DNA from 3 places in the Mesorhizobium sp. WSM4307 genome. Region 3 is predicted to be linked to each of the others. Evidence: predicted binding sites of a transcription regulator. Region 3 holds the regulator's gene; each other region holds the start of a gene.

Region 1 (10,585 bases), on a different contig from region 3:
ACCGCCGGCTCCAGACGCTCGAAACCTTGCGGCAGCCGCAGCCGCACCTCGACGCTCTTGCCGTTGACGGATTTGACTTCCCAGGCGATCGAGGTGCCGTCGTGCTCGGCGACGGCACGCGCAAATCCGGTCATGCTCTGCAAATTCATGTCGCCTGCACATCCCTGGCGCATCACCCCGAAACCAGTTTCCGGACAGGGCAAGTGCTGCTTGAAAATAACCACGCCGTAGGTGCGTCGAAATCGGACGCGTGGCGTTCCTTCAAATGTCAGGCTGTCGCCTTCCGGGCAACGCCTTTCTTCGCCTACTGGGCATCGCCCGCATCGCCGCCGGCGTCGCCATTGTCGCCACCGGTGCTGCCGTCGGCAGGCTTGTCGGCAGCAGGCTTGTCGGCATTGCCGTTTGCACCAGCGCCAGCCGCGGCCTCGGCCGCGTCATCGGCCTGCTTCTTCTGCAACGCACGATAACGAGCGACGTTCTCATTGTGTTCGTCGAGCGTCGCCGCAAAGACGTGACCGCCCGTGCCGTCGGCGACGAAATAGAGATCGTCAGTCTTCGATGGATTGGCCACGGCCTCAAGCGCTGCGCGGCCCGGATTGGCAATGGGCGTCGGCGGCAGGCCGTTGATCATATAGGTATTGTAAGGCGTCTGCTTCTGGATGTCCGACTGGTAGATCGGGCGGTCAGCGGGCTTCCCCTTGCCGCCGAACAAACCATAGATGATGGTCGGGTCGGATTGCAGCCGCATGCCCTTGGCCAGGCGGTTGAGGAAGACGGCGGCGACGCGCGAACGCTCGTCACCCTTGCCGGTTTCCTTCTCGACGATCGAGGCCAGCGTGACGAAGTCCTCGATATTGGCCAGTGGCAGGTCCGGCGCGCGCCGCTGCCAGACCTCGTCGACCAGCTTCTTCTGGTCGGCCACCAGCTTGTCGATCATCTGCTGGCGCGTCGCACCGCGCGTGAAGCGCAGCGTGTCGGTGGCAAGGCTGCCCTCGGGAGGCGTTGTCGCCGGCATGTCGCCGCTCAAGGCGGGTTCATCGGCGATACGCTGCAGAGCCTGCTCAACCGTCAGCCCTTCCGGAACGGTCAGCGAGTACATCACCGACTTGCCGCTTTTCAAAAGCTCCATGATGTCGCGCATGGATGCCCAGGGCTTGATCTCGTATTCGCCGGCCTTGAGCGCGGAATCGTTGCCGAAAGCACGCACGCCAAGGCGGAAGACGCGGGCGTCGCTGATCAGTCCACGGCGCTCGAGCTGGTCGGCGATGTCCTGGACGCCGGTGTTCGGCTTGACCAGGAAGGTGTCGCCATTGGCCGAGGGACCGGGTTCAGTGAACTCCTGCTTGCCGAAGTAAAGTGCCGCGCCCGCGGCCAGAACCATCAGCATCACCAGGGAGATGACGAAGTTCATGAACACGACGACCTGGCTGCGCGAAGCGCGCGAGCGCTTCGGCGGCGGCGTTCCGGCTTCCGGCCGCAAGGCTTCGCTGGCTGTCTTCGGCACGATCGGTCCGGTATTGTTCGCCGGCCGTTGCCCGACTTCTCCATTGCCCGCCGGATTTGTGTTCATCTCGCCCTACCGTTTGATCTCTCAACGAATCCCCCGCGGCAGAGTAGGGGCGAATATGGCAAAATTGACGACATGCCGAGGCATCGCCCCGCAGCCGGACGATCAGCCATTGTAGCGCTGGAACACAAGCGAAGCGTTTGTGCCGCCGAAGCCGAAGGAATTGGAGAGCGCCACGTCGATCTGGCGGGAGCGAGGCTTGTTCGGCACCAGGTCGATCGCGGTTTCGCGCTCCGGCTTGTCGAGATTGATGGTCGCCGGCGCGACATTGTCCCTGATCGCAAGGATCGAAAAGATCGCTTCGGCAGCACCAGCCGCGCCCAGGAGATGGCCGATCGACGACTTGGTCGACGACATCGAAATCTTCGACGCGGCATTGCCGACAAGCCGCTCGACAGCGCCGAGTTCGATCGTATCGGCCATGGTCGAGGTGCCATGCGCGTTGATGTAGTCGACATCGGCGGGCGCAAGCCTGGCCCGGTTCAACGCCGCGGTCATGCAACGGAAAGCGCCATCGCCGTCCTCGGCCGGTGCGGTGATGTGATAGGCGTCGCCGGTAAGGCCGTAGCCGGTCACCTCGGCATAAATCTTGGCGCCCCGCGCCTTGGCGTGCTCGAGTTCCTCCAGCACCACAACGCCGGCGCCCTCGCCCATGACGAAGCCGTCGCGGTCACGGTCATAGGGACGCGACGCCGTTTGCGGCGTGTCATTTCGCTCGGTCGACAGCGCCCGGCAGGCGGCGAAACCGGCGATTGACAGCCTTGTCACCGGCGCCTCGGCGCCGCCGGCGAGCATGACATCGGCATCGCCCCACATGATCAGGCGGGCCGCATCGCCAATGGCGTGCGCGCCGGTCGAGCAGGCCGTGACCACGGCATGGTTCGGGCCTTTCAGCCCGTGCCGGATCGAAACCTGGCCGGAGACGAGATTGATGATCTGGCCGGGGATGAAGAAGGGGCTGATGCGGCGCGGACCGCGCTCCTTGAGGATTATCGCGTTCTCGGCAATGCCCTCGATGCCGCCAATGCCAGAACCGATGAGCACGCCTGTGGCGCATTGTTCTTCGTGTGTCTTGGGCTCCCAGCCGGAATCCTTCAGCGCTTCGTCGGCGGCGGCAATCCCATACAGGATGAAGTCGCCGATCTTGCGCAATTCCTTCGGCTCGAGCACGGCCTCGGGATTGAAGGTGGCATTGCTGCCGTCACCACGCGGAATGACGTGGGCGATCTTGCAGGCAAGATCGTCCACCTCGAACTCGGTGATGCGCTTGGCCGCGCTGCGGCCGGTCAGAAGTTCCTTCCAGCTGTGCTCGAAGCCCATGCCGAATGGCGACAACAACCCAAGGCCCGTGACGACGACACGCCTCATCGCAGGTCCTCCCCGGTGATGACTGCGGAAAGCTTCAGGCCGACGCCTTGTCGATGTACTTCACGGCATCGCCGACGGTCAGGATGGTCTCGGCCGCGTCGTCGGGAATTTCCACGCCGAACTCTTCTTCGAACGCCATGACGAGTTCAACCGTGTCGAGGCTGTCAGCGCCCAGATCATCGATGAAGCTCGCCTGCTCCGTCACTTTGTCGGCATCGACGCCAAGGTGCTCGATGACGATCTTCTTGACGCGCTCTGCGGTGTCACTCATTTTGGGCATCCTCGTCTTTTGTTTGTCTGTCTTCGTTAGCGGGCAGAATGCCGCTAATCAAGCTGAAAGATGGTCCTGCCGGAAACGCAACGGCTACGAACCGGTTTTTGCCCGAACCGCCGGGTTGCGGGCCGCATTACACGAAAAATGGCTGAGGTCCAAGGTGAAATGGTCTCTTTTCACAGGCCCGCCATATCCGTCAAATCATGGCCATACCGCCATTGACATGGATGGTCTGGCCGGTGACGTAGCCGGCTTCGTTGGAGGCCAGGTAGGCGACGGCGGACGCCACTTCAGCACCCGTGCCCATGCGGCGCGTCGGAATCGCCGCCATGATCGCCTCCTTCTGCTTGTCGTTGAGCTTGTCGGTCATCGCCGATTCGATGAAGCCCGGGGCGACGCAGTTGACGGTGATGTTGCGGGTGGCGATCTCCTGCGCCAGCGATTTGGAGAAGCCGATCATGCCGGCCTTTGAGGCGCAATAATTGGCCTGGCCGGGATTGCCGGTCACGCCGACCACGGAGGTGATGTTGATGATGCGGCCATGGCGGCGGCGCATCATCGGATGGGTGAGTTCGCGGGTCAGCCGGAAAACGGCGGTCAGGTTGACCTCGAGCACGGAGTCCCAATCGGCGTCCGACATGCGCACGAACAGGCCGTCCTTGGTGATGCCGGCATTGTTGACCAGTATGTCGACGCCTTCGAGTTCGGCCTCCGCCTTCTGGCCGAGCGCCTTGACTTCATCGCGGTTCGACAGATTGGCCGGGAACAGCTTGACCCGATCGCCGAGTTCGCCCGCCAAAGTTTCCAGTTTCTCGATGCGGGTGCCGTGCAGGCCGACAATGGCGCCTTGCGCATGCAGCACGCGGGCAATCGCCTCGCCGATGCCTCCCGATGCGCCAGTGACGAGTGCCTTGCGGCCGGTCAGTTCGAACATTTTCGTCTCCTGATCTGAGAAAACACCCTTCACACGGGTGGGGTCAAATCGCCAGTGGATTATGCGAATGCGGCCAACGCGGCCTCGACATCGGCCGGCGTGCCGACGGCCGATGTCGCGATGTCGCGGTTGATGCGCCGTGCCAGGCCCGACAGCACCTTGCCGGCGCCGATCTCGTAAAGCGTCGTGACGCCGTTGGCGCCGAACCATTCGACCGTTTCGCGCCAGCGCACGCGGCCGGTGATCTGCTCGACCAGGCGCCGGGCGACCTCGTCGGGGTCGCTGGTCGGGGTCACCGTGACGTTGGACACTACTGGCACCGTCGGCGCATACTTCGTCACACCGGCGAGCGCGTCGCGCATGACATTGGCCGCCGGCGCCATCAGCGCCGAATGGAAGGGGGCCGAGACCTGCAGCATCAGCGCCCGCTTGGCGCCCTTTTCGGTGCACAGTTTCGCCGCTAGCTCGACCGCGGCCTTGGCGCCGGAAATGACCAGCTGGCCGCCGCCATTGTCGTTGGCGATCTGGCAGACCTTGCCGGAGCCTTGCGCGGCCTCGGTGCAAGCCGCTTCGACATCCGCCTGCTCAAGTCCGATGATGGCCGCCATGGCGCCTTCGCCGGCCGGCACCGCTGCCTGCATGGCGTTGCCGCGAATGCGCAGCAACCGGGCCGCATCGGCGACGGAAACGAAACCGGCGGCGGCAAGGGCCGAATATTCGCCCAGCGAATGGCCGGCGACATAGGCGACCTTGTCCTTCAGCGAGAAACCGCGCGCTTCCAGCGCCCTGATCGCCGCCAGCGAAACCGCCATCAGCGCCGGCTGCGCGTTGGCGGTCAACGTCAAGGTCTCTTCCGGACCTTCCCAGATCAGCTTCGACAGGTTTTCGCCGAGCGCGTCATCGACTTCCTGGAAAACCCTGCGTGCCTCGGGAAAGGTGTCGGCGAGATCCTTGCCCATGCCGACAGCCTGGCTGCCTTGTCCCGGAAAGGTGAATGCGACGGCCATGCGTGGGCTCCCGAAGACTGGTTTTACTTGCCGATAACACGAATTTTCCCTGCCTGTGGCGCAAGGCGGGCCGCCAAGTCAAGCCCGGTTCAACCCGGCCCCAGTTGCGAACCGTAGGCCGAGTGCCTGTTCCGAAAGGGCTTTTTGGCGATCACACCTGATGAAAACCGCTCACGAATCGTTCGCTGGCTCTTCTTATTTCCGCCACAGGCGCTAGCTTTGCGTGACAATTATATGACAATCGCGTGACTTGGGTTGTCGCCGGGTGGGAAGTTAAAGTGGCAAAGAGTTCAAAACGCGCCAGCAAAGCTGCGCCTCAATTCCTGGAAGACGATCCGTCCACCGGCTATCTGCCCGGCCGGAGATGGCCGGTCGTCCGTTACGGGCTGATAAGCCTCGCGATCTCCGCCATCCTGGTGTTCGCGATCGAATTGATCGTGCGCGGTGACGTTGCCGGCACCGTTTCCTTTTTCCTGCAGCCGCTCAAGCCGGGCTGGACCACCATCGTCGTGTTCGCGCTGATCCTCATCGGTCTCGACGCCGTTCTGGGACGCAGCCATCAGAGCCTGATGATCGTCGCGCCCTTGACTCTGGCGCTAGCCTTTGTCGGCCATCAGAAATCGCATTATCTCGGCGATCCGCTCTACCCGACTGACTTTCTCTACGCTCGCCAGATCTTCGCGCTGCTGCCGCTTCTGGTACGTGACCGGCCGATGACCGCGCTCGCCATGGTCGTCGTCATCATCGCCGGCCTGTCGCTGCTCGTCTATGGCTGGCGGCTGTGGCGCCGCAAGGTTCCAGCGCTCAGCCACAAGGGCCGCCTTGCCCGGCTGACGCTGGCGGTGCCGATGCTCGCCTTCTTCGTCTCGATCATGGACTATGCCACCTTCTCCTGGACCAGGGATCGGCTGCAGATCATCCCGATCATGTGGGACCAGAAGGAAAACTATGCCTCCAACGGCTTTGCGCTCGCCTTCGCGCTCAACGTGCCGATGGCGCATGTCTCGGCTCCGCCGGGCTACACGGACAAGGCGATCGCGGCGATCGACCGCTCGGATGTGACCGTCTCGGTGCCGGCCGAGAAGCCCGACATCATCATCGTCATGAGTGAATCCTTCTGGGATCCGACGAAGCTGCCCGGCGTCAGCATCACGCCCGACCCGATCCCCAATGTGCGGGCGCTGCGCTCGGGCTCGATGTTCTCGCCCGAATTCGGCGGCATGACCGCCAACATCGAGTTCGAGGCGCTGACCGGCTTTTCCAACGCATTCCTGCCAGCCGGCAGCATCCCCTATCAGCAATATGTGCGCACGCCGACGCCTTCGCTCGCAACCTTCCTGAAGAGCCAGGGCTACCGGGCGCGCGCCATCCATCCCGGCACCAACTGGTTCTGGAACCGTGGCGCGGTCTATGCCGATTTCGGCTTCAACGATTTCAAATCCGAAGAGACGCTGCCGCCCATGGAAAAGCGCGGGCCGCTGGCATCCGACGCGGCGATGACCGATGAGATCATCAGCGAGGCCGACGCCAGCGACGACCCGGTATTCTTCTTTGCCGTCAGCCTGCAAAACCACGGTCCCTACGAGCCGAACCGCTATTACAATCCGACACACGTAGTGCAGGCACCGATCAGCCAGTGGGCGCGCGAGTCGCTGCTCAGCTACGCCGAGGGCTCAGCCGACGCCGACCGCGGCCTTGAACGCCTTGTCGAATGGGCGAAGAAACGCTCCCGCCCCACCGTGATCGCCTTCTTCGGCGACCATCTGCCGCCGCTGGGACCGGTCTATGTCGAAACCGGCTTCCTGAAGGACAATGTCGCGCCGCGCAAGGAACCGACGCCGGAAGCCGCCCTTGAACATCATCAGACGCCGCTGATCATCTGGTCGAACCGCTCCGGTCCGGTCGAGAACCTGGGTGCGGTCAGCCCCGCGTTCCTGCCCTATCATATCCTGACCGCTGCCGGCATCAGCCATCCTTACTACACCGGCTTCCTGGGCGAGATGCGGGAGCGCTACCGCGTCGTCGACCGCAACCTGCTTCTGACCCCGGCCGGCGAGGCCACGCCCGACTGGTCGCGCCAGAAGGAGATCGACCCGGCGATCCGCGATTTCCGGCTCATCCAGTACGACATGATGTTCGGCAAGCGCCACGCGGCGCCCGCCTTCTTCCCCGAGACGGTCGACAAGGTCGTCGTCCACACGAGTTGATCAGCCGACCCATCGGATTCAGTCTGGACTTGGCGGGGCGAACACTCAATTCGTCAGTTGCAGCCTTGAGAACTTGTTGGCGATCTGTTGGAAAACGTCCGGCAGCTTGGCCGGGTCGTTGACGGCATAGTAGCCGCTCGGGTCGGATGCACAGGCACTGTAAAGCGCGCGGTTGGCGGCGGTGTCGGATTGCAGCACCATGGTGTAGATTTGCACGTCCTCGTCCTTCAGTTGCGTGCAAACGCTTTTGGTCCAGCCGTCGACATTGCGCGCCGCGGCGGTCTGATCGTCCGATCCGAAACGGCCACCCGCCAGATAGCCATAGGATGTGTAGTCGGACTTTGTCGGCTGTTCGCTGGCGCCATAGACAACGTTCTCGCCGTCGGTGAGCAACAGCACGATCTTGCTGATGCCGCGCGTCTTCCACGGCGCTCCATCGGTGTAGGGCGCGGCGGGCGACAGCACCCGCATGCCCCACGACAGGCCTTCGGAGACATTGGTGCCCGAACCGTTCCACTCGGTCATCTCGCTTGCTGCCTTGCGCAGCTTGTCGAAATCGTCGGTCAGGGGGACGATGGGTGTCGGGCAAGCGCGGTTCGGGCCGACGGTGATGGGGGAACCCGTCTCGGTGATGAGCTCGTTGGTCGGCACAACATATTTAGCCACCTTTTCCTTGGCAGCCTTGTCGGCCGGTGGCACAGGGTCGGCCAGACTGCTGAGATCGATACCGAGGCGGTTGCCTTTCAGCTTGGCGACCTTGGTGTTGTCGCTGGCGTCGTCGAGATAGGAATTGTTGTAATATTTGGCCGCATTGCCATAGGAGCTAGACGGCTTTTGGGCACCTTCCGGATCGTCCGGCGCAAAATACGGAACGAACAGCGTGTCGGGCTTGTCCGGGTCAGGTGGGGTATCGGAAATGTTATAAGCGCCCGGCCGCGCCTCGACACAGCCCTTCCATCCGGTGCCGTTCCATCCGGCCGCGGTCCATCCGGTGTCCTTGAGCTGCTTGAAAAGCGCCATATGATTGGGACGCTTGCCGTCGATGACGGGGAAATTGACGCCATTGGTGGAAGACTTGCCGTCCATGTCGATCCAGGACGGGTCGAATTCATCGCCATTGACGTTGACGGCCGTGACAAACGGAACCAGGGAGGCGCGAATCTGGCGCGTCGGCGATTTCGTCGCCTCGAGTGTGTCCAGCAGGGACTTCGTCGCCGTTCTCAACGCCGTCATGCGGGCACCGGCCATCGAGCCGGTATTGTCCAGCACCAGCACGACTTCGAGCTGATTGTTCGATTCGACCGCCGAGGCATCGACGGCAATGTGTCTGTTCCGGCCGAACAGGAAGCCGAAGTTCAAATTGACGTCGGCCGACGCAGCCGCCTTGGTCTTGATGAAGTTGACGCCCCTGTCGACGGTCAGCGTCGCCTGCGCGTTGGCGAGTTCGCCATGCCCGGCGATGTTGGCCTGAAAATAGCGGTCGAAGGCATCGGTGCGGGTAATGTCGAGGTCGCCGAGATGCGAGGAGGCAAGATTGGCGGCGTCGAGAGCATTCTGCAGGTTGCTCTTGGCTCGCATGACGGTGGACACGTCGACCGCGAAGGCCACGGCCGACAGGATGGCCGGCAGGCCGAGCCCCATCAGCAGTGCGAAATTGCCGCTCTTCGAGCGCCAGAATCTGTTGAGAAGCATCCTTACCCCCGGAAATGCTTGCCGCTTGTTCTGCGCGGATCGCCCGGGCTTTTGCGCCTTCCATGATGAATCGACCGTTGACGGCGAGGCTCAACCCTGCACAACCTGACACTGTGGTTAAGGGCCGGTTCCCGGAATCACCAGGCCATTCCGGCGCTGCCGCCTGATTTTCCGGCGCCCTGCGACATCGGGACCGCCGCTTGCCCTTGCCTTATCAGTGGATTGCTATATAGACGCCGCCAATCTGCCGGTCCCAGCTGGGGGCTGAACGGAGGGCCGGAGGTTTTATCAAAGCCTTCGTGTGAAGCCAGAAGTGCTTCCGCCTCCCGTGTCTCCGCTCTCGACCGTCTCGTCATGCTCCTTTCTTCCCCGCCCCTTTAACCGGGACAGGCGGGTCAGAGAAGTTGCAGAGGCTTTTGCCGCCGGGAACCGGGAGAGAAACGAAGAAAGGCACGAAGACATAATGGCTCTTTACGAACATGTGTTTCTTGCCCGGCAGGACCTCTCGCAGCAGCAGGTCGATGCGCTTGTCGAACAGTACAAGGGCGTCATCTCCGCGAATGGCGGGTCCGTCGGCCGGGTCGAGAACTGGGGACTGAAGTCCCTCACCTACCGGGTCAACAAGAACCGGAAGGCCTACTACACGCTCATGGACCTGAACTGCCCGCCGGCAGCGCTCAACGAAATGGAGCGCCAGATGGGTCTGTCCGAGGACGTCCTGCGTTTCCTGACCATCAAGGTCGAGGCACATGAGGAAGGTCCGTCGGCCATGATGCAGAAGCGCGAAGAGCGCTCCGAGCGCGGCAGCTTCGGCGACCGCGACCGTGGCGATCGTGGCCCGCGTTCATTCGGCGACCGTGATCGCGGCGACCGTGGCGATCGTCCGCCGCGTTCGTTTGGCGACGCCGGTGGCGATCGTGGTCCGCGCCGTCCGCGCGAAGGCTTTGAAGGGGGTGCAGAATAATGGTCGACATCAACCAGATCCCGACCCGGCGCCCGTTCCATCGTCGCCGCAAGACCTGCCCGTTCTCCGGCGCCAACGCGCCCAAGATCGACTACAAGGACGTGCGTCTGCTGCAGCGCTACATTTCCGAGCGCGGCAAGATCGTGCCGTCGCGCATCACCGCCGTCAGCCAGAAGAAGCAGCGTGAGCTCGCCAAGGCGATCAAGCGCGCCCGCTTCCTCGGCCTGCTGCCCTACGTGGTCCGCTAATTCTTCCGAACGGGCGGTTCGCCGCCCGTTCCTTTCGCCGGCCATGACGGGCATGACCGGTTCAGCCATCAAATCCCGAGTTGAGGTCAAGGCCTCTAACTGCCGCGACAGGCAGGACAGCGACACCGGCGCTCAAGGTGCTCAAGCTTCCTGACCTGTTCCAGAGAATTCGGCGCCTGCCTTCATGGAGGGACGCCCAAACAAAAGGAACAAAACCATGGAAGTCATTCTTCTCGAACGCGTTTCCCGCCTCGGCCAGATGGGCGATACCGTCAAGGTCAAGGACGGCTTTGCCCGTAATTTCCTGCTGCCGCAGGGCAAGGC
Region 2 (10,585 bases), on a different contig from region 3:
CAAGCACCGCGCCCTGCCACTGGTCGCCGATGCGGCCGAGGGGCTCGCAGAACTTGGCGCGGCGCTGACAGGCTGGAAGGCGCCTGCCGCCTGGACCGACAATGCGGCCAAGGGCAAGAAGGCCTGGCAGGCCGACGCGGCCAAGGTGACGGCGTCGACCAACGCCGCCTTCCCGTCCGACGCGCAAGTGATCGGCGCCGTGCAGCGCGCCATGGGCTCCGGCGTGACGCTGCTGCATGCCGCCGGCGGTCTGCCCGGCGAATTGCACAAGCTTTGGCAGGCCGGCGCGCCCGGCTCCTACCACGCCGAATACGGCTTCTCGACGATGGGCTACGAGATTGCCGGCGGGCTCGGCACCAAGATGGCGAAACCCGGCGAAGAGGTGGTCGTCATGATTGGCGACGGCTCCTATCTGATGCTGAATTCCGAGATCGCCACTTCGGTGATGCTCGGCCTCAAGCTGACTATCGTGCTGCTCGACAACCGAGGCTATGGCTGCATCAACCGGCTGCAGATGGCGACCGGCGGCGCCAACTTCAACAATCTCCTGAAGGATTCGCGCCACGAAATCCTGCCCGACATCGACTTCGCCGCGCATGCGGCGAGCATGGGCGCGATATCAGAGAAAGTGCCGTCGATCGCCGGCCTGGAAAACGCCCTGCAGAAGGCGAAGACGAACGACCGCACCACCGTGCTGGTCATCGACACCGACCCGCTGGTCTCCACCGACGCCGGCGGCCATTGGTGGGATGTGGCGGTGCCGGAAGTCTCCGCGCGGCCGCAGGTCAACGCGGCGCGCAAGGCCTATGACGAAAAGCGCCAGATGCAGAGCGTCGGCGACTGATGCAGCTACCCCCCTTCTTCCCGTCCCCATACGGGGAGAAGGTGCCGGCAGGCGGATGAGGGGCAGCGCCGGCGGCCCAAGAATGAACTGTTCTAAACCGGAGTGACGACTTGAAAGCCAAACTGGGCATGTCCCCCATCGCGTGGTGGAACGACGATCTTGCGGAACTGAGCGATGACGTGTCGCTGGAGGAGTGCCTGCGCCAGTCGCGCTCGGCCGGTTTCACCGGCATGGAGATGGGGCGGCGTTTTCCCAACGACCCTGCCGTCATGCTGCCGATCCTCAAGGCCGCCGACGTGACGCTGTGCGGCGGCTGGTTTTCCGGCACGCTGGTCGATGAGGAGATGAGCAGGAACAAGGATCGCATCCAGCCGATGATCGAGCTGTTCAAGGCGGTCAACGCGCCTTGCATCGTCTATGGCGAGGTCGGCCGCTCGATCCAGGGCGACCGCTCGAAGCCGCTGGCCACCAAGCCGAAACTTTCAGGCGACGAGATGAAGGCCTATGCAAGGCGCCTGACCGAATTCGGCGAATGGTGCGCCGAACAAGGCATGCCGCTGTCCTACCACCATCACATGGCGGCTGTGGTCGAGACCGAGCCGGAACTCGACGCCTTCATGCGCCATTCCGGCGAAGGCATTCCGCTGCTGCTCGATGCCGGCCACCTGGCCTTCGCCGGCGGCGATGTGCTGCGCGCCATCGACAACCACCACAAGCGCATCAGCCATGTGCATGTGAAGGATGTGCGCATGGCCGTGATCGACAAGCTCGACCGCACGAAACAGTCCTTCCTCGACGCCGTGGCGCTCGGCGCCTTCACCGTGCCGGGCGACGGCTCGCTCGACTTTGGCGCCATCGTGCAGCGCTTCGCCGACTATGGCTATGAAGGCTGGTTCGTGGTCGAGGCAGAGCAGGACCCGAAGAAGAACCCGCCGCTCAAGATGGCGCAGGTCGGCCACAAGGAGCTGATGCGGGTGATGACGGCGGCCGGCTACACGGTCGAAACCCAGGGTTTTCCGAATGCCTGACGCGACGGGTTCACGGCGAGGCAGGTTGCTGTAGATTGGCCCGATGAAAGATTCCGAGCACCCCTTCTTCCGCCCGTTGTGGCGGCGTGTCGCCGTCGTCGCGGTCTGCGTCATCTGGTCGATCATCGAGTTCGCCACCGGCACGCCATTCTGGGGCACCATCGCGCTCGGCTTCGCCGGCTATGCCGTCTGGCAGTTTTTTTATCTGTACAAGCCGGCCGACGAGAACAAGGCGACGGCCGAGTCCGAACCGAAGGAGTAACCCGATGTCCAAGCTGCTCGTCAAAGCCGACAAGGGCCATGGCCGCGTCGCCCATGTGACGCCGAAAAGCGCCGGCTGGACTTATGTCGGTTTCGACCTGCATCGGCTGCAACCCGGCGAAAGCGCCTCGGGAAAGACGGAAGACCGCGAAGTCTGCCTGGTCTACGTCACCGGCAAGGGCACAGCGAAAGCCGACGGCAAGGATCTCGGCCTGCTCGGCGAGCGCATGTCGCCCTTCGAGGGCAAGCCTTGGTCGGTCTATGTGCCGGAGGGATCGGACTGGTCGGTGACGGCTGACACGGATCTCGAACTCGCCGTCTGCTCGGCGCCCGGCCTTGGCGGCGGCCTGCCGGTTCGGGTGATCGGGCCGGACGATCTCGGCCAGGAGGTGCGCGGCAAGGGCACCAACACGCGCTACGTCACCAACATCCTGCCGGAAGGCAAGCCGGCCGATTCGCTGCTGGTGGTCGAGGTCATCACGCCCGGCGGCCACACGTCGAGCTATCCGCCGCACAAGCATGACCAGGACAATCTGCCCGCCGAATCCTATCTCGAGGAGACCTACTACCACCGCCTCAACCCGCCGCAGGGCTTTGCCTTCCAGCGCGTCTACACCGATGCCGACAAGGATGGCCATCGCGCGCTCGACGAAGCCATGGCGATCGAGGATGGCGATGTCGTGCTGGTGCCCAAGGGGTATCACCCCTGCGCCGCCTGCCATGGCTACGACCTCTATTACCTCAACGTCATGGCCGGACCGAGGCGGACGTGGAAATTCCACAATGCGCCCGAGCACGAATGGTTGATGAAGGCCTGACCGGTCCGAGATTCCTCCTGAACCTGTTGATCCAGCTCGGAAAAATCGTCGGCTAAGGACCTATTGGGGTGATTTGCCTTCGAAAACCCTGCAAAGCTTCGTCAATCTGTCATGGAAATCACTTATGGCAGCGGTCTGACGAGGATTTTTGATGCGTTATGCCATCTATTTCACCCCCCGGCAGGACGAACCGCTGGCGCGGATCGCCGCCAACTGGCTGGGCTGTGACCCGTTCGGCGCGGCGACAAGGCCGGTTGAGGCCGTGGCCGATTTGTCGGCGGCGGAAGTTGCCTTCCACACCGCCTCGGCCCGCCGCTATGGCTTCCACGCGACGCTGAAGGCACCCTTCCGCCTGGCCGCCAACGAGACCGAGGCTTCGCTGCGCGCGGGGCTCGACCAATTTGCCGAAGCGACGCCCGTCGTGACGATCCCACGTCTCGTCGTCAGCCAGATCGACAGCTTCTTCGCGCTGGTGCCGGAGGGGCCGCTGCCGCCGCTCAACCGTTTCGCCGATGAGGTGGTGCGCGATTTCGACCGGTTCCGCGCGCCGCTGACCGAGGCCGAGATCGAGCGGCGCAGCCCGGATTCGCTGAAGCCGGCCGAGTTCCGCAATCTCTGCCAATGGGGCTACCCCTATGTCTTCGAGACCTTCCGCTTCCACATGACGCTGTCGGGCCGCGCCGGGCCACAGGAAAGCCCTCGTTTGCGCGCAGCAATCGACAGCCTGTTCGCGGATGTGCTGCGGCAGCCGGTGCTGGTCGACGCGCTGACGCTGTTTGTCGAACCCGAACCGGGCGCGCCGTTCATGGTGCTTTCGCAGCACGCGCTGGGACGCCGCCCGGCAAGGAAAATCGCCTGAACACCCCTGCTCGAAGAACCAAAGGACTGCCCGAAATGACCGCCGAGACCGTTCTTTCCAACGCCCGCATCGTGCTTGCCGACGAGATCGTCGAGGGGTCGCTGGTGCTGCGTGACGGCTTTATCGCCGACATCGATGCCGGCAGCAGCCACACCAGCGGGAACATGGCCGGCGAGGACATGGGCGGCGACTATGTCATTCCCGGGCTGGTCGAGCTGCACACCGACCACCTGGAAGGCCATTACGCACCCCGGCCGAAGGTGCGCTGGAACCCGATCGCCGCGGTGCTTGCCCATGACGCGCAGGTGGCGACGGCCGGCATCACCACCGTGCTCGACGCCTTGCGCGTCGGCATGGACGAGGACGCCGACCTCACCTTGGCCGATATCCGCAAGCTGGCCGATGCCATCGAGGACAGCGTCGCGCAGGATCGTCTGCGGGCCGATCACTTCCTGCATCTGCGCTGCGAGGTTTCGGCGCCGGATTGCCTGCAGGCCTTCGCCAATTTCGACCGGGACGACCGGGTCAAGCTGGCTTCGCTGATGGATCATGCGCCCGGCCAGCGTCAGTTCGTCAATCTCGAAACCTATGCCTACTACTACCAGCGCAAGCTGAAGCTGACCGATCGCGACTTCCAATTGTTCTGCGAGAAGCGGATGGCGGAATCGGCGCGCTATTCGGCGCCGAACCGCGCGGTGATCGCGGCTGCCTGCCATGAGCGCGGCATCGTGCTCGCCAGCCATGACGACGCCACTTCGGGCCATGTCGACGAGGCGATCGAGCAGGGCGTGCGCGTTGCCGAGTTTCCGACCACCGAGGAAGCGGCGCGCGCTTCGAAGGCCGCGGGCCTGGGCGTTCTGATGGGTGCGCCGAACGTCATGCGCGGCGCCTCGCATTCGGGCAATGTCTCGGCGCGCACGCTGGCCGGCGACGGGCTGCTCGACATCTTGTCATCAGACTATATTCCCTTCAGCCTGATCCAGTCGGCCTTCTTCCTCGGCGACATGGTCGAAGGCATTTCGCTGCCGCAGGCGGTCGCCATGGTGTCGAAGAACCCGGCCGAGGCCGTTGGCCTGACCGACCGCGGCATCATCGAGCAAGGCCGCCGCGCCGACCTGGTGCGCGTGCGTGTGGATGACCATGTTCCAGTGGTGCGCACCGTCTGGCGGCAAGGGCGCCGGGTCGCATGATGGTGTCGGCCTTGATCGAGCGTGAATTGTCAGCTGAAACGTTCCCCGTTCGTCATGGCGTGTTTGTCGCGGTCGTGGGGCCAAGCGGCGCCGGCAAGGACACGGTGATCGGCTACGCCCGTGCCCTCTTCGCCGACGAGACCCGGCTGGAGTTCGTGCGCCGCGTCATCACCCGGCCGAGCGATGCGGCGAGCGAGGATCACGACACGCTGGCCGACGCCGCCTTCGTCGAGGCCGAGGCCGACGGCGCCTTCGCCATTTCCTGGGAAGCGCATGGCTTGCGCTACGGCCTGCCTGCCGATGTCGACTGGTCGGTCGCCAATGGCCATGTGGCGGTGGCGAACGTGTCGCGCGCGATCATTCCCACCTTGCGCGAGCGCTATGCCAATCTGGCCATTGTCGAGATCACTGCTTCGCCTGACGTGCTGGCCTCGCGGCTGGCCATGCGCGGCCGCGAGTCGCGCGGCGAAGTGCTGGCGCGCCTGGCGCGCAGCGCCAATGTGACCCTGACCGGCCCCGGCGTGACCACGATCGACAATAGCGGCCCGCGCGAAGTGGCCGGCGAGCGCTTCGCCGAGCTGCTGCTCAAGGCAATGGCCTTCTCCGACATGTCGGGCATGATCTGATTTAGGCGTGCGTCCCGCAGCCGCAGTATGCGCGGCTCGATTGGCCCCAAGCGCCGCCCATGGGCGTTCACTTGCTTTCCCGCGGCTTCCGGAGCGCTATGTGGTGCTGACCATAGAAGTGATTCCGGGCCACGCGTCCTGGAACACCCGCTCAGAGAACCCGTGGCGAACGAGACAGGACAGGAAGCTTTGATGCAGACGCTGACGCCCATCCTCCCGACGGTCACGGCGGCATTTCTCGCCTCCTTCGTCGAGGTCGTCGAAGCCTTCACCATCGTGCTTGCGGTCGGCGTGACGCGCAGCTGGCGCCCGGCGCTGACGGGCGCCGCCTTGGCGCTGGCGTTGCTGGCGGCGCTGGTGCTGGCATTCGGACCGCTGCTGGCGCTGGTGCCGATCACCACGCTGCAGTTCGTCGTCGGGGTGCTGCTGATCCTGTTCGGCATGCGTTGGCTGCGAAAGGCGATCCTGCGCAGCGTCGGCGTCATCGCGCTGCATGACGAGGACGCGGCCTTTTCCAAGGAGACCGCCGCCCTCACCCAGCAGGCCAATGACCGCCGCGCCGACCACCTCGCCGGCCTGGCCTCGTTCAAGGCGGTGCTGCTCGAGGGTGTCGAGGTGGTGTTCATCGTCATTGCCGTCGGCGCCGCCCATGGGCAGACGCTCTACGCCAGCCTGGGCGCGCTGGCAGCCTTCGTCCTGGTGATGCTTATCGGCCTGGCGGTGCACCGGCCGCTGGCGCGCGTGCCGGAGAATGCGCTGAAATTCGTGGTCGGGCTGATGCTGACCAGCTTCGGCATCTTCTGGACCGGCGAAGGCATCGGCGCCGACTGGCCGGGCGCCGATCTCGCTCTGCTCGCCATCTTCGCCATCGTCGCGCTGGCGTCCTTTGCCATGGTGCGCTGGCTGCGCGGCACCTATACTGTATCAGCCGGAGGGTTCGCCCGATGAGCGTCATCCGCCTTGTTGCCAGGGAATTCCTCGGCATGTTCGTCGATGACGGCAATCTGGCGCTGCTGGCACTGATGCTGGTGGCCGCCGTCGCGGCGGCGGTGAAGCTGCTGGCCCTGCCGCCGCTGCTCGGCGGCGCGCTGCTGCTGGTCGGCTGCCTCGCCATCCTGCTGCAAAGCGTTCGCCGCGCGGCACGTGCGGTCAAACGATAAAGACGGCACGCATGGCCACTACTTCAGACATCGTTTCGATAGCGAAACGATGTTCGAGGTACACTGGCTATCCCTTGAACGCCGGCAGGGTCAGGCCCTTGACGCCGACATCGAGCGCGAACAATCCGCCCGGATTCTTCTGGCGGACGAAGTGGCTTGCCGGGCGCCTGAGCACGGCCGAGGTGACATAGAGGATGTCGAGATCCTTGCCGCCGAATTCGCAGCACGTCGGCAGGTCGGTCGGCAGAACCACGGTCTGCATCAATTCGCCATCAGGATCGTATCGGCAGACCTTGCTGGTCACCGGGATGGTCACCCAGTAGCAGCCCTCGGCATCGACGGTGGCGCCGTCGGCGACGCCGCCGGTCATCGTCATGTCGATGAACGTTCGGCGATTCTCGATATCGCCGGTGGCGGCATCGAAATCATAGGCCCACACCGCGCCGGCATGGCTGTCGGAGAAATACATGGTCTTGGAATCCGGGCTCCAGGCGAGCCCGTTGGAGCAGCCGATGCCGTCGATCATCTTGTGCACCGACAGATCAGGATCGAGCCGGTAGAGCGCGCCGATGAATTCGATCGGCTGACCCGGCACCTCGAACATCGAACCCGACCAGAAGCGGCCCTGGCGATCCGGCTTGCCATCGTTGAAACGGGTATTCGGCATATGCGATTCCGGGTCGACGATCGCCGCGAACGTGCCGGTCGCCGGGTCGAAGAAGTGAAAGCCATTGGCCATGGTCAGCACAAGGCCGCCTTTCTCGCGCAGGCCGAGGCAGCCGAGATATTCCGGTGTCTCGAAGGTCTCGTCCTTGCCGGTCGCTGGGTCGTAGCGATGGATCAGCTTCTTCCAGATGTCGATCCACCACAGCACGCCGGCCTTGGGATCCCAGAGCGTGCCTTCGCCGAGTTCGGCCCTGGCATCGACGACGCAAGTGATTTCGACCATGGTCAGCCCTCTTTTCTCCGCAGCCTGCCGCCGAGGCCGGCGAAGGTCTCGCTGCCGATCGAGACCGTGAGCAGGATCACCGCGCCGTAGACGATGAGCAGCGCGCCGCTCGACAGGTTCAGCGCCGGCAAAAGACCAGTGAGGATGGTGAGCACCATGGCGCCGGCGACGGTGCCCAGATAATGGCCGCTGCCGCCGAGGATGGAGGCGCCGCCGATGGCCACCGCCGCGATCGAGGTGAACAGATAGGCGTCGCCCATGCCGAGATAGGCCTGGCCGGAATAGCCGGTCAAGAGCATGCCGGCGAAAGCGGCTGTGAGGCCCGAGATGACATAGGTGAGGATGGTGGTGCGCGCGGTCGGCACGCCGGAGAATTCGGCGACCGTGGCGCTGGTGCCGAGCGCGTAGAGATGGCGGCCGAACGCCGCCTTGGAGAGCAGCAGCGTCGCCACCAGCGTCAGCGCCAGCCAGATCAGCGCGATGACCGGAAAACCACTGAGCCGCCCCACCGACAGGAACTGGATCAGGGCCGGCGCCGATGGCGTGGGCGAACCGCCGGTCAGCACCAGGATCAGGCCTTGCAGGATCACGTTCGTGGCCAGCGTCATGATGATCGGCGGCACGCCGAACTGGGCAACGCCGATGCCGTTGATGAGGCCGATGAAGGCGCCGCCGGCAAGCAGCAGCGGCATGACCCAGACCAGCGGCAGATCCTGCCCGCCGCACAGCAGCGCCATGATGATTGCGGCCGAATTCAGCACCCAGGGCACCGACAGGTCGATGCCGCCGCCGATGATGACGAAGGTCTGGCCGAGCGCGACGATGCCGACGAAGGCGGCCAGCACGACGGTGGAGCGCATGTTGGAGACCGACAGGAATCCCGGCGAGAACAGCGCCGTGACCAGGAGCAGCGCCAGCATGCCGGCATAGGCGAGCACGATGAGGCGGTTGCGGGCGAGGAAAGCGCTCATTGGGCACGGTTCCTTGCAGCTTTCTCGGCGACGGAACTGGCCAGCACCGAGAGCAGCAGGATGACGCCGGAGGCGACCGGCTGCCAATAGCTCGACACATGCAGGACGAAGACCAGATTGCCGATCAGGGTGAGCACGAAGGCGCCGATCAGCGTGCCGGCGAGATGGCCGCGTCCGCCGAACAGGCTGACGCCGCCGATGACCGCCGCCGCCACAGAGGGAAGGATATAATCCTTGCCGATGGTGGGCGAACCGGCGCCGGTCTGCGTCACCAGGAACAGCGCCGCACCGGCCGCGAACAGGCCGGACAGGCCGTAGGTGACGAGGTTGACCCTTGCGATCGAGACGCCGGACAGGAAGGCCGACTTTTCGTTGGAGCCGGTCGCCTGGATGGCGATGCCGACCCGCGTCGCCCGGAACCACCACCAGAATAACAGCAGCGCCAGCAGCATCCAGACAGGGTTGGTCAGGCCGAGGAGCTGTGCGGAAGCGAAGCCGACCCACCATGAGGGAATGCTGCCGCCATCGGTCGGCAGGATAATCATGGCGATGCCGTTGAGGATCGACCAGGTGGCGAGCGTGACCAGGAAAGGCTGCAGCTTGAGCAGCGAGATCAGCAGGCCGTTGAGTGCGCCGATCAGGAAACCGAGCGCCAGGATGATCAGCGCCCAAAGTGCCGTGGTCGACGCATCGTCGGTAAAGCGCGTCGCGGCGATCACCGTGCCGAGGCTGATCATGCCGCCGATCGACAGGTCGATGCCGCCGCGCAGCAGCACGATGGTCTGCCCGGTCGCCGCCAGCATCAGCGTCATCGCCGCCGCCGTGTCGAGGTTGAGCTCGTCCAGCGAGAAAACGCCGGATTGCAGGCTGCCATAGATGCCGACAATCAAGGCCAGCATCAGGCAGGCGACCAGGAACGGCGCCCGGTCGAGCAAGCGGCCGCGCCAGTCGATGGCCGGCTTGGTGGGATTCGTCCCGGCCGGCTTCTGCGCCATCTCCACAGTCTGCTGCACGGACATCACCATGATTCAGGCCGCCCTGGTTTCAAGCATGGCGGCGCGCAGGATTTCCTCCTCCGAAATGTGAACCCCCTCCAGCGTCGCGGCAATGCGGCCGTTGCGCATCACCAGCACGCGGTCGGCGACATGGACGAGTTCCGGCATGTCGCTGGAATGGAACAGGATCGCATAGCCCTTGGCGGCGAGGTCGCGCATCAGCTGGAAGATCTCGCCCTTGGTGCCGACATCGACGCCGCGCGTCGGATCGTAGAGCAACAGCACGCGCGCCTGCGTCAAAAGCATCTTGCCGAAGATGACTTTCTGCTGGTTGCCTCCAGACAGGGTGCCGGCAAGTTGTTCCGGCGTGCCGGCCTTGATACGCAGGAAATCGACCATTTCCTTGACGAGCGCTGCTTCCTTTTGCCGGCTGAGCAAGCCGTTTTCGGTGAAGCGCTTGATGACCGACAGCGTCAAATTCTCGCGCACGCTCTTGGTCAAAAGCAGGCCCTGGCCGCGCCGGTCCTCCGGCACCAGCGCGATGCCGTCCTTGCCGGTCAGCGCCTGGCGCGGATTGCCGATCGAGGCCGGCTTGCCCCACAGTTCGATCGAGCCGCTCGCCTTGGTGGCGCCGAACAGCGCCTGAAACAGTTCGCGCTGGCCATGACCTTGCAAACCGCCAACGCCGAGCACCTCGCCCTCGCGCAGCGCGAAGTCGACGCCGGAAAGCCGGCTGCCGCTCGAAAACCCCTTTACCCCGAGAGCGATGCGATCGGTCGCGGTGGACACACGCTCGGGATAGAGCCGGTCGAGATGGCGGCCGATCATCTGGGTGACGATCTCATTGTCGGACACGGCATCGGCCTCATGCGCGGCGACGGTGC
Region 3 (10,585 bases):
CGCAGCACCGAAGGCCTAGCCGACACGCCCATCATCATGCTGACCTCGGTCGACCAGTCGCTCGCCAACACCAGCTACCGCGATCTCGGCATCGACGCCCAGCTGATCAAGCCGGCGCGCTCCTCGGTGCTTCTGGAGACGCTGGTGGCGACTATCCAGCGTCATCGCCACGCCACGGACAGCCAGGCCGTCCAGCCGCTCGCAGCCGAAAGGCCCAATGCTCCCCAGCCGCCGCCGCTGGCGCTGTCCGAACAACGCGCGCAATTGCAGCCGCCGCCGGTTCGGCCTCGGCTGCCCGTCACTGGCGGTGATGGACACAGGCTGGATATACTGGTGGCCGAGGACAATGAGGTGAACCAGATGGTCTTCACCCAGATCCTTGGCGAGACCGGCCATGGTTTCGAGATCGTCGGCAATGGCCGCAAGGCGCTCGAGGCTTTCGGCAAGCTCAATCCATGCATGATCCTGATGGATGTCTCGATGCCGGAGATGAGCGGGCTCGAAGCGACCGCCGCGATCCGCCGGCTGGAGCAGGAAACCGGCACGCATGTGCCGATCATCGGCGTGACCGCGCATGCGCTCAAGGGCGATCGCGAACGCTGCCTGGAGGCGGGCATGGACGACTATCTGCCCAAGCCGATCAGCCCCAGGGCCCTGCTGGACAAAGTCGAGCGCTGGCTCGGCGCCGGCCGCCAGGTCCAGCGCAACGCGGGATAGCCCGGCGTCGCCCGGTTCCAAGGATCCGAATCAATCGCGGATGATGCTGCTACCCCTGCGTGCAATGCCTATGGTGCGATCGCACCATACCAAAGCCGGCGCCGAGCCGGGACAATGGCAAAATCGAATTCCGCCCTTGCAGTTACGGGCGGGAGCAGCGACCGCCGGCAACAAACAGCGTCAACCTACCCCAACGGACCTGTTTTTGGCGATGGCCCGGCCATGACACGCTCTGGCCTTGAGCAACGCGCTCCCGTCCGGATTTTCTTCATCCGAGAAAGCCCCGTCGAATCCGGCGGCGGCTCCGGCCGGTGGATGGCTCAAGTCCCTGATTCCGGGCGCAAACCCGGATCAGGCCACGGCCATCCGACGCGACCGCCTTTTGCACAGCCGGCGACGCGTTACCGGGCTGACACGAAACTGTCATGCGACTGTAATAATCCAAGGCTATTGGCCTCAGCGGGCGCTGGTTTGGAATGGCGCCGAGAGACCATCTTCCGAACAGGAGCAGGCCACATGAGACATTTCATCCGCTCGGCGGCCGTTGCGATCGCAATGGCTACAGCGTCTACCTTCACCCTTTCCGCAGCCATCGCAGCTGATCTTTCCGGCGCTGGCTCGACCTTCATCTATCCGGTGTTCGCCAAGTGGGCCGACACCTACAAGAAGGACACCGGCATCGGCCTCAACTATCAGTCGATCGGTTCGGGCGGCGGCATCAAGCAGGTCATCGCCAAGACCGTGACCTTCGGCGCCACCGACAAGCCGATGTCCGACGCCGATCTGGAAAAGAACGGCCTCGTGCAGTTCCCGATGGTGATGGGCGGCATCGTGCCGATCATCAACCTGACCGGCGTCAAGCCGGGCGAACTCGTCCTCGACGGCAAGACGCTCGCCCAGATCTATCTCGGCGCCATCACCACCTGGGACGATGCCGCGATCAAGGCGCTGAACCCCGGTCTCACCCTGCCGTCGACCGCGATCGCCGTCGTGCATCGTTCGGACGGCTCGGGCACCACCTTCAACTTCACCAACTATCTGGTGAAGCTCTCGCCCGACTGGAAGGACAAGGTCGGTTCGGACTCCGCCGTCGAATGGCCGACGGGCGTCGGCGCCAAGGGCAGCGAAGGCGTTGCCAACACTGTCAAGCAGACGGACGGCGGCATCGGCTACGTCGAATACGCCTATGCCAAGCAGAACAACCTGTCCTACTCCAAGATGCTGAACGCAGCCGGCAAGGTCGTCGAGCCGTCGCTCGAATCCTTCGGCGCTGCCGCTTCGAATGCCGACTTCAAGGGCGCCAAGAACTTCAACGTCATCATCACCAACGAGCCCGGCGACACCACCTGGCCGATCGCTGCCTCGACCTGGGTCCTGATCCACAAGGCTCCGGATGATGCCGCTGCCACCGGCGAAGCCCTGAAGTTCTTTGCATGGGCCTACAAGGACGGCAAGGAAACCGCCAAGGCGCTCGACTACGTCTCGATCCCCGACAGCGTCGTCGACCTGGTCAAGGCTTCGTGGAAGGCCGACATCCAGGCCGGCGGCAAGCCCGTCTACGTTGGCGAGTAACATCCTCCAAAGGAGCGCCGCGCCCGCGGCGCTCCTTTTCCTTCAACCGAAAGAGCCGAGCTTGACATGAGCGCTGTCCAGGAAGCCTTGCCAGCCGTTAGAAGTTCGCGCGATGCCACCGTTCGACGGTTCGCACTGACCGACGCAATCTTCCACGCGACAACCCGCGCCGCCGCGATATTGGTGCTGGTCCTGCTCGGCGGCGTTGCGATCTCGCTGTTTGCCGGTTCCTGGCAAGCCCTGTCGACCTTCGGCTTTTCCTTCCTGACCAGCGAAAGCTGGAACCCGGTGACGGAGAAGTTCGGCGCCCTGGCACCGATCTACGGCACCATCATCACCTCGGCCATCGCCATCCTGATCGCCGTGCCGCTCGGCATCGGCATTGCCATCTTCCTCACCGAGCTTTGCCCACGCCCGCTGCGGCGTCCGATCGGCATGGCGGTTGAACTGCTGGCGGGCATCCCTTCGATCATCTACGGCATCTGGGGCCTGTTCGTGCTGGCGCCGTTTCTGCAGACGACGGTGCAGCCCTTCATCATCAGCGTGTTCCACGGCATTCCGGGCCTCAACAGCCTGTTCGCAGGCCCTCCTTACGGCATCGGCCTGCTGACCTCGGCGATGATCCTGGCCATCATGATTCTGCCTTTCATCACCTCGATCACCAAGGACGTCTTCGATACGGTGCCGTCGGTGCTGAAGGAATCGGCCTATGGCATCGGCTGCACGACCTGGGAGGTCACGCGCCGGGTCGTTATTCCCTACACCCGCATCGGCATCATGGGCGGCGTCATGCTCGCCCTCGGCCGCGCCCTCGGTGAAACGATGGCGGTGACCTTCGTCATCGGCAACGCGCACCGCATCTCGACGTCGCTGTTTGCGCCGGCAACGACCATCTCGGCGACCATCGCCAACGAATTCACCGAAGCGGTCGGCGACCTCTACACTTCCTCGCTGGTCGCGCTCGGCCTCATCCTGTTCGTTATCACCTTCCTGATCCTTGCCATCGCCCGCTACATGCTGATGCGCATCGACGCCCGCACGGGAGCCTGACCGATGTCGACAGCCGCATCGCTTCACCAGAGCCGCAAGCGCAAGAATGGCGTGATGATGGCGCTGTGCGTCATCGCCGCCTGCATCGGCCTTGCCTGGCTGGCGTTGATCCTTGGCGCCTTGCTCTACAAGGGCCTGGCCGGCGTCTCCCTCTCGGTCTTCACGGAAATGACGCCGCCGCCCGGCGACGCCGGCGGCCTGCTCAATGCCATCTACGGCAGCATCGTGATGACCATCATCGGCATCATCGTCGGCACGCCGATCGGCGTGCTGGCCGGCACCTATATGGCCGAATATGGCCGCTTCTCGAAGCTCACCACGGTGGTCCGCTTCATCAACGACATCCTTCTGTCGGCGCCGTCGATCATCATCGGCCTGTTCGTCTATGAGCTGATGGTGCGGCCGATGGGGCATTTCTCGGCGATCGCCGGTGCCGTGGCACTCGCCATCCTGGTCATCCCCGTCGTCGTGCGCACCACCGAGGACATGCTCAACCTGGTGCCCAACGCCTTGCGCGAAGCCGGCACCGCGATCGGCGCGCCGCGCTGGGTGGTCATCCGCTCGGTTGCCTATCGTGCCGCGCTTTCGGGCATCGTCACCGGCATATTGCTGGCCATCGCCCGCATCTCCGGCGAAACCGCACCGCTTCTTTTCACGGCGCTGAACAACCAGTTCTGGTCGAGCAATCTCAACGCGCCGATGGCCAGCCTGCCTGTCACCATCTTCCAGTTCGCTCTCAGCCCCTATGAGGAATGGCAGCAGCTGGCCTGGACCGGTGCACTCATAATCACATTGACGGTTCTCGCGCTCAGCATCTTTGCGCGCAGCCTGACCGGACGCAGAGAGGACAAATGAGCCAGATGTTGTCTCCAGACATGACGATCGCCGCAGAGGCGGCGACCAAGGCCAAGATCGAGGTCAAGAACCTCAATTTCTACTACGGCCAGTCGAAGGCGCTGAAGGACATCACGCTGTCGCTGCCCGAGCGCAGCGTCACCGCCTTCATCGGCCCGTCGGGTTGCGGAAAGTCGACGCTGCTGCGCGTCTTCAACCGCATCTACGAGCTTTATCCCAAGCAGACCGCCGAGGGCCAGGTGCTGCTCGACGGCCAGAACGTTCTCGACCGCTCGCAGGACCTCAACCTGCTGCGCACCAAGATCGGCATGGTGTTCCAGAAGCCGACGCCGTTCCCGATGTCGATCTACGAGAACATCGCTTTCGGCGTCAGGCTCTACGAGAAGATCAGCAAGGCCGAGATGGACGGCCGCGTCGAGCAGGCGCTCAAGCGCGCGGCACTGTGGACCGAGGTCAAGGACAAGCTCAATGCTAGCGGCCTCAGCCTGTCGGGCGGCCAGCAGCAGCGGCTGTGCATCGCCCGCACCGTGGCGGTGAAGCCAGAAGTCATCCTGCTCGACGAGCCTGCCTCGGCGCTCGACCCGCTGTCGACCGCCAAGATCGAGGAGCTGATCGACGAGCTGCAGGCCGACTATACGATCGTCATCGTCACCCACAACATGCAGCAGGCGGCGCGCGTCTCGAAGCAGACCGCCTTCATGTATCTGGGCGAACTGGTCGAATTCGACCGCACCGAGAAGATCTTCACGTCGCCCCGCGAGAAGCGCACGCAAGACTACATAACCGGCCGCTTCGGCTGATCGCACGCATACGAGGACCAGGATCATGGCCGAACACACAGTCGCAGCCTTCGACGAGGATCTCGGACAGATCAGCAGGCTGATCAGCGACATGGGCGATCTCGCCGGCTCGATGGTCGGCGGCGCCACCAAGGCGCTGCTGAACTCCGACAATGCGCTCGCCCAGCGCGTCGTCTCCGACGACGCCATCATGGATGCGCGCCAGCGCGAACTCGACGACCGCGCCATCACGCTGATCGCCAAGCGCCAGCCGATGGCCGACGATCTGCGCCATGTCGTCGGCTCGATCCGCATGGCCGGCGACCTCGAACGCATTGGCGACCTTGCCAAGAACATCGCCAAGCGCGTCGGTACTGTCGGCCTCAGCGCCACGCCGCGCGACCTGTCGCATTCCATCGACGCCATGGCGCAGCTGGTGCTGATCCAGGTGCAGGGCGTCATCGAGGAGTATGCGGCGCGCGATGCCGCGGCACTGGCGAAGCTGCGCGCCGACGATGAGCGCATCGACGTCAAATACACCTCCGTCTTCCGCGAACTGCTGACCTATATGATGGAAGATCCGCGCAACATCACGGCTTGCACGCATCTGTTGTTCTGCGCCAAGAATCTCGAACGCATCGGCGACCACGTGACCAATATCGCCGAGAATGCGTACTATGTCCTGACCGGCACGCAGCTGCCCGCCAACCGTCCAAAACAGGACGAGACGGCGATGTCGGCGCCGGCGGCCTGAGCGCAGGGGTAACCAACCGATGATCGCACCACGCATCATGGTGGTGGAGGACGAGGAGCCGCTCGGCGTGCTCCTCCGCTACAATCTGGAATCGGAGGGTTACCAGGTCGAGGTGGTGACACGCGGCGACGAAGCCGAAATCCGCCTGCAGGAGAACGTGCCCGACCTGCTCGTGCTCGACTGGATGGTGCCGGCGGTATCCGGCATCGAACTCTGCCGGCGATTGCGGATGCGGCCCGAGACCGAGCGGCTGCCGATCATCATGCTGACCGCGCGGGGCGAGGAAAGCGACCGTGTACGCGGGCTTTCCACCGGCGCCGACGACTATCTGGTCAAGCCGTTCTCGACGCCGGAATTCATGGCCCGCATCAAGGCGCTGCTGCGCCGCGCCAAGCCGGAAGTGCTGTCCAGCGTGCTCAAGGTCGGCGATATCGTGCTCGACCGTGAATCGCACCGGGTCTACCGCAAGAAGAGCGAGATCCGGCTCGGGCCGACCGAATTCCGCCTGCTCGAATTCATGATGCGCCATCCTGGCCGCGTGTTCTCGCGCAGCCAGCTGCTCGACAATGTCTGGGGCGAGACGATCTACATCGACGAGCGTACCGTGGACGTGCATGTCGGCCGGTTGCGCAAGGCGGTCAACAATGGTCGCATGCCGGATGTCATCCGTACCATTCGTGGGGCGGGCTACGCGATCCGGGAAGACTAGAGCTTGCCTCATCCCGATAAAATCGGGATGAGGCTCCAAGATCGAAACTCCAATCAGCAGGTAGTCGCCAATGCCGTGAAGAGGGTGATCAGCGGACTTCGACTTCTCCCAACAGATGTTGCCGCCTCATCTCCTCTTCGACCCATACAGCAACGCGCTGGAGCTTTGAATGTTTGATGTCTCGAATGATCAGCTGCGTAGTGGCCGCGTCGACCTCGCCGATAATAATTTCGCCCCAGCCGTTGGTTCGCAGGAAGCGGTAGACGTCCTCGCCGAAGTTGCGAACACGATGGACGAGGCCGTAAAACTCGGCCTGATCTATGTTGAAGTTGATCACCAACGAACGGGACATCAGCAGATCATACAGGCAGACACATTGCCAATTGATGTCGCAACGGGCCGAACGCGGTCGTTCAGAATGATCGAGTTTCGCCCTGACCGTCAGGCAACGTTCTTTCCGGCACCCGTTCTTGCCTGCACGCCCGGCGCGAAAATCTCCTGGTCGACGAAGGTCAGCGCGCGCATGGCGCAACCTTCGCGGATCAGCGGCAGTTCGTTCGGTTCGGTGTCGAAGGAGATCGATTCCGAGTGCTGACCACCGGCGGTCTGGGCGATCGCCTCGCGCAATGCCGGCTCGATCAGATCGAAGGCGGCGGCGCTGACGCCGACCATGGCAACGGGCGCCGGATCGATCAGCGCGAACAGGCTGCCGAGGCCGTAACCCAGTGCCTCGCCGGCCTTGCGATAGGCTTCGCGCTCGGGCCCGTCCCGTTCCCGTGCCGTCGCGGCCAGCGCCCGCATCTGCGCGTCGCTGACATCGGCCACCGGCTCGGTGTCCTCGCCGAGCTGCCTGGCATTGCGCCAGATGGCGTAATTGCCGGCATAGGCCTCGACACAGCCGCGCCGCCCGCAGCGGCAGAGCGCGCCGCCGGGCCGATGGATCATGTGGCCGAACTCGCCGCCCGAGGAATGGGTGCCGGTGAACAGCTCGCCCTTCAGCACCAGCCCCATGCCGATGCCGTGCGAAAGCAGGATGGCGATGAAGTCGTCGCGGTAGCGCTCGGGATCGCGCCTGCGCAGCGCCACCGCCATCATGTTGCAGTCGTTTTCCATGGTGGCGGGGATGCCGAACTCGGCTTCGAGTATGTCGGCGAAGGCGATGTCGGTCTGCGGCGTGATCGGCGACCACAGCATCGCCCGGGCCTCGGTATCGGTGATGCCCTGGATCGCCAACGCGATGCGGGCGACGCTGCGCACGTCAATGTCGGGATCCTCGAGGCGCCGCCTTACGATGGCCACGCATTCGCCGATCAGCGCCTCGCGCGACATGGTCAGCGTGTCCAGCCGGCGCTGTTCTTCCGATATCACCTGGCCGGCATAGTCGATGACTGCGACCGACAGGAAATTCAGCGACAGCACCACGGTCATCACAGCCGCGGCCTCCGGAGTGAGGCCGAGGCCGACCTGCGGCCTGCCGCGTTTCAGCGCGCCGGCCTCGCTCGGCTTGCCCTCGGCCAGGATGCCTTCGCCGATCAGGTCTGAGGAAATCGCCGATATGGTCGAATGGCTGAGGCCGGTGGTCGCGGCGATCTCGGTGCGTGAGGGCCGGCCAGCCTGGCGCACGGCCGCGATCACCATCGCGCGGTTGCGCCGGCGCAGATCGTCGTGGCGGATTCCGACCGACATGTTTTTTCACATCCTCCCGGTCGCCGCGGTTCTTCCGGCCTCCCTCGAACGCTGCCGGCGACACGGTCAAATACTGGCAGAAGCGGCCGGTGCTGTCATTTATTTATTGCGAAGCTCGAAAAAAATTCAGAGGGACATCAAAATCCATCAGAATCGTTGTTGACAGCGTTCCGGTGTTGGATCAGTGTTTTTTCGAGGCTCGAAAAAATAGGGCCTCTGTGCCGGCCTTAGGGCCAGTTTGGTCGCGCCATACGCGGCGCAGGGAGGAATATCATGAAGAGATTCACGGCCGCCATCCTGGCGGGTGTCGCCATGTCGCTGACGCTTGCGTCGGTCGCGCAGGCGAAAGACAAGGTCATCGGCGTTTCGTGGTCCAACTTCCAGGAAGAGCGCTGGAAGACCGACGAGGCCGCCATGAAGAAGGCGATTGAGGCCGCCGGCGACAAGTACATTTCCGCCGACGCGCAGTCCAATCCCGGCAAGCAGCTTACCGATGTCGAGAGCCTGATCTCGCAGGGCGCCAATTCGCTGATCATCCTGGCCCAGGATGCCTCGGCCATCGGCCCGGCCGTGCAGAAAGCGCTGGACGAAGGCATTCCGGTCGTCGGCTATGACCGCCTGATCGAGAACAAGGACGTCTTCTACCTGACCTTCGACAACAAGGAAGTCGGGCGTTTGCAGGCCAGCGCGGTGTTCAAGGCCAAGCCGGAAGGCAACTATGTCTTCATCAAGGGCTCGGGCGCCGATCCGAATGCCGACTTCCTGTTCGCAGGCTCGATGGAAGTGCTTAAGGCCGCCATCGACAGCGGCAAGATCAAGAATGTCGGCGAGGCCTATACCGACGGCTGGCTGCCTGCCAACGCCCAGAAGAACATGGAGCAGTTCCTGACCGCCAACGACAACAAGGTCGACGCGGTCGTCGCGGCCAATGACGGCACCGCCGGCGGCGTCGTCGCGGCGCTGACGGCGCAGGGGCTTGCTGGCACCGTGCCGGTCTCGGGGCAGGACGGCGACCATGCCGCGCTGAACCGTATCGCGCTCGGCACCCAGACCGTGTCGGTGTGGAAGGACGCGCGCGAACTCGGCAAGAACGCCGCCGAGATCGCCTCGCAGCTGGCCGACGGCAAGAAGATGACCGATATCGCCGGTGTGAAGGACTTCACGACGCCTGGCGGCAACACCGTCAAGTCGCTGTTCCTGACCCCGGTCGCCATCACCAAGGACAATCTCAACGTCGTCATCGATGCCGGCTGGATCAAGAAGGACGAAGTCTGCGCGGGCGTTGCCGCCGGCAGCGTCGCCGCCTGCAACTAAACGGCGCAATACCGTTCGATATCGACGCCGCGGCCCAAAAGCCGCGGCGTTTCTCAAGGGGCTTCCCGCTTCAAATGACCGCGGAAAGCAAATAGCATCCATGTTCGGTACCCGCGCCAGACGGTAAACCGGTGGGAGGACAGCATGACCGACACGACCTCTAATCAACCGGTCGGCAGCACGGCAGCAGACAGGGCGCGTGCATCCGAACTCAGCGCCGTCGGACGGTTCCTCAAGGCTACCGAGCTCGATACGCGCATGCTCGGCATGATCGGCGCGCTGCTGGTCATCTGGGTCGGCATCCACATATTGTCGGGCGGGCTTTTCCTGACGCCGCGCAATCTGTGGAACCTGTCGGTGCAGACCTCGTCGGTCGCGATCATGGCGACAGGCATGGTGCTGGTTATCGTCATGCGCAACATCGACCTCTCGGTCGGATCCGTCGAAGGTGTGATCGGCATGATCATGGGCGTGGCGCAGGCCGAATTCCTGATCCGCGTCGTCGGTTTCCAGCTTGGAAACCCCTGGCTCTGGATCATCGCGCTGGCGGCCGGCGTGGCGCTTGGTCTGCTGATCGGCGCGTTCCAGGGCTTCATCATCGCCTATATGGAGGTCCCGGCCTTCATCGTGACGCTGGGCGGCCTGCTGGTCTGGCGCGGCATGGCATGGCTGATCACCAGCGGGCGCACGGTCGCGCCGCTCGACACGACCTTCCAGCTGATGGGCGGCGGACCACGCGGCTCGATCGGCGCCACCGCCAGCTGGATCGTCGGTGTCGTCGCCTGTGTGGCGGTCGCCTTCATGCTGCTCAACGGCAGGTCGCAGCGCAAGCGGTTCCACTTTCCGCTGCGCCCCGTTTGGGCCGAGACCTTGCTTGGCGTGGTTGCCTGCGCCGCTATCCTTGGCGCCGTCTGGATCGCCAATTCCTATCCATGGCCGATCGGCATCGTGCGCCAGTACGCCCAGCAGAACGGCATTACCGTTCCCGAAGGCGGGCTGTACATCGCGCATGGCATTGCCATACCGGTGCTGATGGCGGTGGCCGTGGGCATCATCATGACCTTCATCACCAAGCGCACGCGTTTCGGCCGTTATGTTTTCGCCATTGGCGGCAATCCGGAGGCGGCCGAACTTGCCGGCATCAACACC

What was found. The regulator PhoB, encoded in region 3, activates phosphate uptake and scavenging genes when phosphate is short. The targets are predictions, from matches to a motif close to TGTCATNNANCTGTCAT.
Region 1: a site for PhoB is predicted at 5,374-5,390, ahead of FJV83_RS04305 (LTA synthase family protein). Genes of this name have one in related genera too.
Region 2: a site for PhoB is predicted at 3,048-3,064, ahead of FJV83_RS17210 (DUF1045 domain-containing protein). Genes of this name have one in related genera too.

Annotation. Positions count from the first base shown of each region.
Region 1 is NZ_VFTB01000002.1:152,883-163,467, reverse strand. It holds gene FJV83_RS04335 (YicC/YloC family endoribonuclease) at 1-149, opposite strand, end outside; gene mltG (endolytic transglycosylase MltG) at 305-1,570, opposite strand; gene fabF (beta-ketoacyl-ACP synthase II) at 1,673-2,935, opposite strand; gene FJV83_RS04320 (acyl carrier protein) at 2,970-3,206, opposite strand; gene fabG (3-oxoacyl-[acyl-carrier-protein] reductase) at 3,406-4,143, opposite strand; gene fabD (ACP S-malonyltransferase) at 4,203-5,150, opposite strand; gene FJV83_RS04305 (LTA synthase family protein) at 5,429-7,357, shown strand; gene FJV83_RS04300 (pilus assembly protein) at 7,403-9,049, opposite strand; gene rpsF (30S ribosomal protein S6) at 9,513-10,013, shown strand; gene rpsR (30S ribosomal protein S18) at 10,013-10,261, shown strand; gene rplI (50S ribosomal protein L9) at 10,479-10,585, shown strand, end outside.
Region 2 is NZ_VFTB01000006.1:389,737-400,321, reverse strand. It holds gene iolD (3D-(3,5/4)-trihydroxycyclohexane-1,2-dione acylhydrolase (decyclizing)) at 1-844, shown strand, start outside; gene iolE (myo-inosose-2 dehydratase) at 955-1,872, shown strand; gene FJV83_RS17220 (hypothetical protein) at 1,916-2,134, shown strand; gene iolB (5-deoxy-glucuronate isomerase) at 2,139-2,951, shown strand; gene FJV83_RS17210 (DUF1045 domain-containing protein) at 3,103-3,810, shown strand; gene FJV83_RS17205 (alpha-D-ribose 1-methylphosphonate 5-triphosphate diphosphatase) at 3,846-5,000, shown strand; gene phnN (phosphonate metabolism protein/1,5-bisphosphokinase (PRPP-forming) PhnN) at 4,997-5,626, shown strand; gene FJV83_RS17195 (COG4280 domain-containing protein) at 5,819-6,574, shown strand; gene FJV83_RS17190 (hypothetical protein) at 6,571-6,786, shown strand; gene FJV83_RS17185 (SMP-30/gluconolactonase/LRE family protein) at 6,854-7,735, opposite strand; gene FJV83_RS17180 (ABC transporter permease) at 7,738-8,706, opposite strand; gene FJV83_RS17175 (ABC transporter permease) at 8,703-9,731, opposite strand; gene FJV83_RS17170 (sugar ABC transporter ATP-binding protein) at 9,735-10,585, opposite strand, start outside.
Region 3 is NZ_VFTB01000010.1:100,703-111,287, forward strand. It holds gene FJV83_RS24260 (PAS domain-containing protein) at 1-717, shown strand, start outside; gene pstS (phosphate ABC transporter substrate-binding protein PstS) at 1,234-2,289, shown strand; gene pstC (phosphate ABC transporter permease subunit PstC) at 2,356-3,339, shown strand; gene pstA (phosphate ABC transporter permease PstA) at 3,343-4,194, shown strand; gene pstB (phosphate ABC transporter ATP-binding protein PstB) at 4,191-4,994, shown strand; gene phoU (phosphate signaling complex protein PhoU) at 5,020-5,727, shown strand; gene phoB (phosphate regulon transcriptional regulator PhoB) at 5,747-6,436, shown strand; gene FJV83_RS24295 (hypothetical protein) at 6,525-6,788, opposite strand; gene FJV83_RS24300 (ROK family protein) at 6,878-8,122, opposite strand; gene xylF (D-xylose ABC transporter substrate-binding protein) at 8,396-9,436, shown strand; gene FJV83_RS24310 (sugar ABC transporter permease) at 9,581-10,585, shown strand, end outside.